2 linked regions of the Streptomyces venezuelae genome follow. Each later gene encodes a partner of the first gene's protein in a complex. Links are inferred from orthologs where the notes say so. Each region holds a gene or a part of one and is shown on either strand. Other genes may lie near its edges. The genes, in order: uvrA and mfd.

Region 1 (3,985 bases):
GCGTCCGCGTTCCGCGCGAGGTGGGCGAGGACGTGGCCGCGGCTCCAGCCGGGGAGCCGTGACGGCTCGGCAGTCGAATCGTTGTTCAGTTTCGCCGCTGCGCTGAGCAGCCGGTCGGTCGCGTCACGTACAGACGCCAGGTCGCGCACATGATCAATCATGCGGTCGACGATAGCTGCGCCACACGTTCGGGTGAAGGGCTCTCGGGACGGCCGCAAATCGAATACGCGTGCTATATGGTCGAGTGCGGCATCGGGCATTCTTGAAGGTCCGGGTTTGTTGTGCATGTGGAACCAGGGAAGCGGCCCGGCGTTGTCAGTGGCTCGCCCTAGTCTGTGAACGACGGGGGTTCTGCCCCCTGTCTCTCTCTCAAGAAAGGTGCGGACCCGGCGTGGCCGACCGTCTCATCGTCCGTGGCGCGCGCGAGCACAATCTCAAGAACGTCTCGCTCGACCTCCCGCGCGACTCACTCATCGTTTTCACCGGACTCTCCGGGTCGGGCAAGTCCTCGCTCGCGTTCGACACGATCTTCGCCGAGGGCCAGCGGCGGTACGTGGAGTCCCTCTCCTCGTACGCCCGGCAGTTCCTCGGTCAGATGGACAAGCCGGACGTCGACTTCATCGAGGGCCTCTCGCCCGCGGTCTCCATCGACCAGAAGTCGACGTCGCGCAACCCGCGCTCCACGGTCGGCACGATCACCGAGGTGTACGACTACCTGCGTCTGCTCTTCGCGCGCATCGGCAAGCCGCACTGTCCCGAGTGCGGCCGCCCGATCTCGCGGCAGTCGCCGCAGGCCATCGTCGACAAGGTCCTCGAGCTGCCCGAGGGCAGCCGCTTCCAGGTCCTCTCGCCGCTCGTGCGCGAGCGCAAGGGCGAGTTCGTCGACCTCTTCGCCGACCTCCAGACGAAGGGGTACTCCCGCGCGCGGGTCGACGGCCAGACGGTCCAGCTCTCCGAGCCGCCCACGCTCAAGAAGCAGGAGAAGCACACCATCGAGGTCGTCGTCGACCGCCTCACGGTGAAGGACTCCGCCAAGCGCCGCCTGACCGACTCCGTGGAGACGGCCCTCGGCCTCTCCGGCGGCATGGTCGTGCTCGACTTCGTCGACCTCCCCGAGGACGACCCCGAGCGCGAGCGGATGTACTCGGAGCACCTCTACTGCCCGTACGACGACCTGTCCTTCGAGGAGCTCGAGCCCCGCTCCTTCTCCTTCAACTCGCCCTTCGGCGCCTGCCCGGACTGCACCGGCATCGGCACGCGCATGGAGGTCGACCCCGAGCTGATCGTCCCCGACGAGGACAAGTCCCTCGACGAGGGCGCCATCCACCCCTGGTCGCACGGCCACACCAAGGAGTACTTCGGCCGGCTCGTCGGAGCCCTCGCCGACGCCCTCGGGTTCTCCACCGACATGCCGTGGGCCGGACTCCCGCAGCGCGCCAAGAAGGCCCTCCTCAACGGCCACAAGACGCAGATCGAGGTCCGCTACCGCAACCGGTACGGCCGCGAGCGGGTCTACACCACCGCCTTCGAAGGTGCCGTCCCCTTCGTCAAGCGCCGCCACAGCGAGGCCGAGAGCGACGCGAGCCGCGAGCGCTTCGAGGGGTACATGCGCGAGGTGCCCTGCCCCACCTGTGAGGGCACCCGCCTCAAGCCGATCGTCCTGGCCGTCACGGTGATGGGGAAGTCCATCGCCGAGGTCTCCGCGATGTCCATCAGCGACTGCGCGGACTTCCTCGCCGAGCTGAGGCTGGGCGCCCGCGACAAGAAGATCGCCGAGCGGGTCCTCAAGGAGGTCAACGAACGCCTGCGGTTCCTGGTCGACGTCGGCCTGGACTACCTCTCGCTGAACCGCGCCGCGGGCACCCTCTCCGGAGGCGAGGCCCAGCGCATCCGCCTGGCCACCCAGATCGGCTCCGGTCTTGTCGGTGTGCTGTACGTCCTGGACGAGCCGTCGATCGGCCTCCACCAGCGCGACAACCACCGCCTGATCGAGACCCTCGTCCGCCTCCGCGACATGGGCAACACCCTCATCGTCGTCGAGCACGACGAGGACACGATCAAGGTCGCCGACTGGGTCGTCGACATCGGCCCCGGCGCGGGCGAGCACGGCGGCAAGGTCGTCCACAGCGGCTCCATGAAGGAGCTGCTCGCCAACGACAAGTCGATCACCGGGCAGTACCTGTCGGGCAAGAAGGCCATCCCGGTGCCGGACGTGCGCCGCCCGGCCGACCCGTCCCGGCAGCTCACGGTGCACGGCGCCCGCGAGAACAACCTCCAGGACATCGACGTCTCCTTCCCGCTCGGCGTCCTCACCGCGGTCACGGGTGTCTCGGGCTCCGGCAAGTCGACGCTCGTCAACGACATCCTGTACACGCACCTGGCCCGCGAGCTCAACGGTGCCCGGTCCGTCCCGGGCCGTCACACGCGCGTGGACGGCGACGACCAGGTCGACAAGGTCGTGCACGTCGACCAGTCGCCCATCGGCCGCACCCCGCGGTCGAACCCGGCGACGTACACGGGAGTCTTCGACCACGTCCGCAGGCTCTTCGCGGAGACCACGGAGGCGAAGGTGCGGGGCTATCTGCCCGGCCGCTTCTCCTTCAACGTCAAGGGCGGCCGCTGCGAGAACTGCTCCGGTGACGGCACGATCAAGATCGAGATGAACTTCCTCCCGGATGTGTACGTGCCGTGCGAGGTCTGCCACGGCGCGCGCTACAACCGCGAGACGCTGGACGTGCACTACAAGGGCAAGTCCATCGCCGAGGTCCTCGACATGCCGATCGAGGAGGCGCTCGACTTCTTCGAGGCCGTGCCCGCCATCGCCCGTCACCTGAGGACGCTCCACGACGTCGGCCTCGGATACGTGCGCCTCGGCCAGTCGGCGCCCACGCTCTCCGGAGGCGAGGCCCAGCGAGTGAAGCTGGCCTCCGAACTCCAGAAGCGGTCGACGGGCCGGACCGTGTACGTCCTGGACGAGCCGACCACCGGTCTGCACTTCGAGGACATCAGCAAGCTGATCACGGTCCTCTCCGGCCTGGTCGACAAGGGCAACACGGTCATCGTCATCGAGCACAACCTCGACGTGATCAAGACGGCCGACTGGGTCGTCGACATGGGCCCCGAGGGCGGCAACGGCGGCGGTCTGGTCGTCGCCGAAGGCACGCCGGAGGAGGTCGCGGGCGTCCCGGCCAGCCACACGGGCAAGTTCCTGCGGGACATCATCGCGGCGGACCGGATCAGCGACGCGGTGCCCGCGCGGGGCCGCGGTACGGCGAAGAAGGCTCCCGCGAAGAAGTCCGCCGCGAAGAAGTCCGCCGCCAAGAAGGCCACCGCCAAGAAGGTGGTGGCGGCGAGCGCCACGGCCACGAAGAAGACGGCCACGGCGCGGACGGGTGCGGCTGCCAAGAAGGCCGCCTCCACCAAGAAGGCCGCCCCCACCAAGAAGGCGGCCGCGAAGAAGACGACGCGGGCCCGCAAGGCCTGACCCGCGCCCCTGTACGACGCGCCCCGCCCTCACCAGGGGTGGGGCGCGTCGTCGTACGTGGGGGAGTGGCGGCCCGAAGACACCTTGTCCGGCGCCCCGTTCCCATGGTCGGCTTGGCCCATGCCCGTACGCAGCGAACGCGCAGGCCCCGTCACCACCATCGTGCTGTCCCGCCCCGCCGCGCGGAACGCCGTCGACGGGCCCACCGCCCGCGCCCTCGCCGACGCCTTCCGCGACTTCGACGCCGACCCGCACGCCTCCGTCGCTGTGCTGTGGGGCGAGGGCGGCACCTTCTGCGCGGGCGCGGACCTCAAGGCGATCGGCACGCCCGATGGCAACCAGGTCACCGAGGACGGGGACGGACCCATGGGCCCCACCCGGATGCGCCTGACGAAGCCGGTGATCGCGGCGATCTCCGGCCACGCCGTCGCGGGCGGCCTCGAACTCGCCCTCTGGTGCGATCTGCGCGTCGCCGAGGAGGACGCCGTCCTCGGGGTGTTC
Region 2 (4,406 bases), 1.4 Mb from region 1 along the record:
GACGGCGAGCCGCCAGGCGACGGTCCTGACCCACGCCTCGGGCCCGGCGTCCCGCTCCAGACGGGCGCGGCGCGCCCACGCGCGGACGAAGGCCTCCTGGACCACGTCCTGTGCCTCGTGGAGGTCCCCCGTCATCAGATAGACCTGTCCGACCAGTGGTCTCACGGAGTGCGCGTAGAACGCCTCGAACTCCTCGTCGGTCAAGTGGTCTCCTGGTGCGTGCGGTGTTCTCGATGGCAGTACGCCTGGGAGGCGCGGCCGGTTTACACCGCGGGGAAGGAATTTTCGGGCGCCGGTTTCCGGACATTGTGCGGGAGACCACCGGGCACCCGGCCCCCCGCACCCGCCCGGCCCACACCCCGGCCCGCCCCGACCGGGCCGCGCCGAGCAGCGCGGAGTCGTACGCTGGAGACCCCCGGCCCGTACGACGTGCCGGGCGGTTCGCGTTGCCCACTCACTCCGGCGCTCCGGTCACCTGGACCGCCGGACTGGACGGAAAGCCTTCAATGAGCCTGCACGGTCTGCTCGACGCTGTCGTCAAGGACTCGGCACTCGCCGAAGCGGCCAAGGCCGCGACCGACGGCCACCGCATGCACGTCGACCTGGTCGGCCCGCCCGCGGCCCGGCCCTTCGCCGTGGCGGCGCTCGCCCGCGAGTCCGGCCGCACCGTCCTGGCCGTGACGGCCACCGGCCGTGAGGCCGAGGACCTCGCCGCGGCGCTGCGGACGATCCTGCCGCCGGACGGCGTCGCGGAGTACCCGTCGTGGGAGACGCTGCCGCACGAGCGCCTCTCCCCGCGCTCCGACACCGTAGGCCGCCGCCTCGCGGTCCTGCGCCGTCTCGCGCACCCCAGCGCGGACGACCCGGAGACCGGCCCGGTCTCGGTGGTCGTCGCGCCGGTCCGCTCCGTCCTCCAGCCGCAGGTCAAGGGCCTCGGCGACCTGGAGCCCGTGGCGCTGCGCAGTGGCCAGACCACGGACCTGAACGAGACGGTGGAGGCCCTCGCGGCGGCCGCGTACTCGCGCGTGGAGCTGGTGGAGAAGCGCGGCGAGTTCGCCGTACGAGGCGGCATCCTCGATGTCTTCCCGCCCACCGAGGAGCACCCGCTGCGCGTGGAGTTCTGGGGCGACGACGTCGAGGAGATCCGCTACTTCAAGGTCGCCGACCAGCGTTCCCTGGAGGTCGCCGAGCACGGTCTGTGGGCGCCGCCCTGCCGTGAGCTGCTGCTCACGGACGAGGTGCGCGAGAAGGCGGCCGTCCTCGCCGAGGAGCACCCGGAGCTCGGCGAGCTGCTCGGGAAGATCGCCGAGGGCATCGCGGTGGAGGGCATGGAGTCCCTCGCGCCGGTCCTCGTGGACGACATGGAGCTGCTCGTCGACGTCCTGCCGAAGGGCTCGATGGCCGTGGTCTGCGACCCGGAGCGGGTGCGGACGCGCGCGGCGGACCTGGTGGCGACGTCGCAGGAGTTCCTGCAGGCGAGCTGGGCGGCGACGGCGGGCGGCGGCGAGGCGCCGATCGACGTGGGCGCGGCGTCCCTGTGGGGCATCGCGGACGTCCGGGACCACGCCCGCGAGCTCGACATGATGTGGTGGTCGGTGAGCCCGTTCGCCGCGGACGAGGAGCTCGACGATGACACGCTGAAGCTCGGCATGCACGCCCCGGAGACGTACCGGGGCGACACGGCGAAGGCCCTCGCGGATACGAAGGGCTGGCTCGCGGACGGCTGGCGCGTCGTCTACGTGACCGAGGGCCACGGCCCCGCGGCCCGTACCGTCGAGGTGCTCGGCGGCGAGGGCATCGCGGCCCGCCTCGACGGCGACCTGGGCGAGCTCACGCCGTCGCTGGTGCACGTGTCGTGCGGCTCGATCGACTACGGCTTCGTGGACCCGGCCCTCCGGCTCGCGGTCCTCACCGAGACCGACCTGTCCGGGCAGAAGGCGGCCGGCAAGGACGGCCAGCGCATGCCGGCCCGCCGCCGCAAGACGATCGACCCGCTGACGCTGGAGTCCGGCGACTACATCGTCCACGAGCAGCACGGCGTGGGCCGCTACATCGAGATGGTGCAGCGCACGGTCCAGGGCGCGACCCGCGAGTACCTCGTGGTGGAGTACGCGCCCGCCAAGCGCGGCCAGCCCGGCGACCGCCTCTACATCCCCACGGACCAGCTGGAGCAGATCACCAAGTACGTGGGCGGCGAGGCGCCGACCCTCCACCGCCTGGGCGGCGCCGACTGGACGAAGACGAAGGCGCGGGCGAAGAAGGCGGTCAAGGAGATCGCCGCGGACCTCATCAAGCTGTACTCCGCGCGCATGGCGGCGCCCGGCCACTCCTTCGCGCCCGACACGCCCTGGCAGCGCGAGCTGGAGGACGCGTTCCCGTACGCGGAGACGCCCGACCAGCTGACGACGATCGCCGAGGTCAAGGAGGACATGGAGAAGACGGTCCCGATGGACCGCCTGATCTGCGGCGACGTCGGCTATGGAAAGACGGAGATCGCGGTCCGCGCGGCGTTCAAGGCGGTCCAGGACGGCAAGCAGGTGGCGGTCCTGGTCCCCACGACCCTCCTCGTCCAGCAGCACTTCGGCACGTTCTCCGAGCGCTACTCGCAGTTCCCGGTCAGCGTGAAGGCGCTGAGCCGCTTCCAGACGGAGACGGAGTCGAAGGCGACCCTGGAGGGGCTGCGCGAGGGCTCGGTCGACATCGTCATCGGCACGCACCGCCTGTTCTCCTCCGAGACCAAGTTCAAGGACCTGGGCCTGGTCATCGTCGACGAGGAGCAGCGCTTCGGCGTCGAGCACAAGGAGCAGCTGAAGAAGCTCCGCGCGAACGTCGACGTCCTGACGATGTCGGCGACCCCGATCCCCCGTACGCTCGAAATGGCCGTCACCGGCATCCGCGAGATGTCGACGATCACGACGCCGCCCGAGGAGCGCCACCCGGTCCTGACGTTCGTCGGCCCGTACGAGGAGAAGCAGATCGGCGCGGCGGTCCGCCGCGAACTGCTCCGCGAGGGCCAGGTCTTCTACATCCACAACCGTGTGGAATCGATCGACCGCGCGGCGGCGAGGCTCCGCGAGATCGTCCCCGAGGCACGCATCGCGACGGCCCACGGCCAGATGTCGGAACAGGCACTGGAGCAGGTCGTCGTCGACTTCTGGGAGAAGAAGTTCGACGTGCTGGTCTCGACGACGATCGTCGAGTCGGGCATCGACATCTCCAACGCGAACACGCTGATCGTGGAGCGCGGGGACAACTTCGGCCTGTCCCAGCTCCACCAGCTGCGCGGCCGAGTGGGCCGAGGCCGCGAACGGGGCTACGCGTACTTCTTGTACCCCCCGGAGAAGCCGTTGACCGAAACGGCCCACGAACGCCTCGCCACGATCGCCCAGCACACGGAGATGGGCGCGGGCATGTACGTGGCGATGAAGGACCTGGAGATCCGCGGCGCGGGCAACCTGCTCGGCGGCGAGCAGTCGGGCCACATCGCCGGCGTCGGCTTCGACCTGTACGTCCGCATGGTCGGCGAGGCGGTCGCCGACTACCGCGCGTCCCTGGAGGGCGGTGTGGAGGAGGAGCCGCCCCTGGAGGTCAAGATCGAGCTCCCGGTCGACGCGCACGTCCCCCATGACTACGCCCCCGGCGAGCGCCTGCGCCTCCAGGCCTATCGTGCCATCGCCTCCGCGAACACGGAGGAGGACATCAAGGCGGTACGCGAAGAACTCACCGACCGCTACGGCAAGCTCCCGGAGCCGGTGGAGAACCTGCTCCTGGTCGCAGGCCTCCGCATGCTCGCCCGAGCCTGCGAGGTGGGCGAGATCGTCCTCCAGGGCAACAACATCCGCTTCGCCCCGGTGGACCTCCGCGAATCCCAGGAACTCCGCCTGAAGCGCCTCTACCCCGGAACGGTCATCAAGCCGACCGCGAACCAGATCCTGGTCCCGCGCCCCAAGACGGCAAAGGTGGGCGGCAAGCCGCTGGTCGGCCGGGAACTGCTCGGCTGGGTCGGGGAGTTCCTCACGTCGATCCTGGGGTCCTAGGCCCTAGGCCGGCGTGCACGCCGCCGCGACCGACAGGCTGTTCTCGTAGAGGTGGTGGCGGGTGATCCGGCCGTTCTCCACCGTGAGGCGGAGGGCGAAGGGGCCCTCGAAGGACTTGCCGGTGGCGCGCACCGTGCCCTTGAGGTGGCCGAAGAGGACGGCGTCGGTGCCGTCCACCAGGAACGTGTCGAGCGTGGCGGCGGCGTCCTCGGCGACCGTGTGCTCGGCCAGTTCCGCGGACTGGGCCGCGCACTCGGCGCCGGTGGAGCGGGGGCGGATCCACGGGACGACGGGGTTCTCGGCGAGCAGCCAGTCCACGTCGTCGGCGAACAGCTCCACCATCCGCTCGGTGTTCCCGGCGAGCCGGGC

What was found.
Region 2: the proteins of uvrA (region 1) and mfd are in contact, whole or in part, in a crystal structure (PDB 4DFC), measured with the Escherichia coli proteins. The link is inferred for Streptomyces venezuelae from one-to-one orthologs.

Annotation. Positions count from the first base shown.
Region 1 is NZ_CP029191.1:1,825,101-1,829,085, reverse strand. Bases 1-3,684 are described here. They hold uvrA (excinuclease ABC subunit UvrA), read left to right. Parts: upstream 1-391; coding sequence 392-3,484; downstream 3,485-3,684. Other genes in these bases: DEJ49_RS08170 (crotonase/enoyl-CoA hydratase family protein), read left to right, coding at 3,605-3,684; DEJ49_RS08180 (maleylpyruvate isomerase family mycothiol-dependent enzyme), read right to left, coding at 1-161. Outside these bases: more of DEJ49_RS08170, read left to right, coding at 3,685-3,985. UniProt on the Escherichia coli protein: The UvrABC repair system catalyzes the recognition and processing of DNA lesions. UvrA is an ATPase and a DNA-binding protein. A damage recognition complex composed of 2 UvrA and 2 UvrB subunits scans DNA for abnormalities.
Region 2 is NZ_CP029191.1:3,262,234-3,266,639, reverse strand. What follows is about bases 133-4,237. They hold mfd (transcription-repair coupling factor), read left to right. Parts: upstream 133-506; coding sequence 507-4,037; downstream 4,038-4,237. Other genes in these bases: DEJ49_RS14555 (nuclear transport factor 2 family protein), read right to left, coding at 4,041-4,237; DEJ49_RS14565 (SigE family RNA polymerase sigma factor), read right to left, coding at 133-204. In the rest of the region: more of DEJ49_RS14565, read right to left, coding at 1-132; more of DEJ49_RS14555, read right to left, coding at 4,238-4,406. UniProt on the Escherichia coli protein: Couples transcription and DNA repair by recognizing RNA polymerase (RNAP) stalled at DNA lesions. Mediates ATP-dependent release of RNAP and its truncated transcript from the DNA, and recruitment of nucleotide excision repair machinery to the damaged site.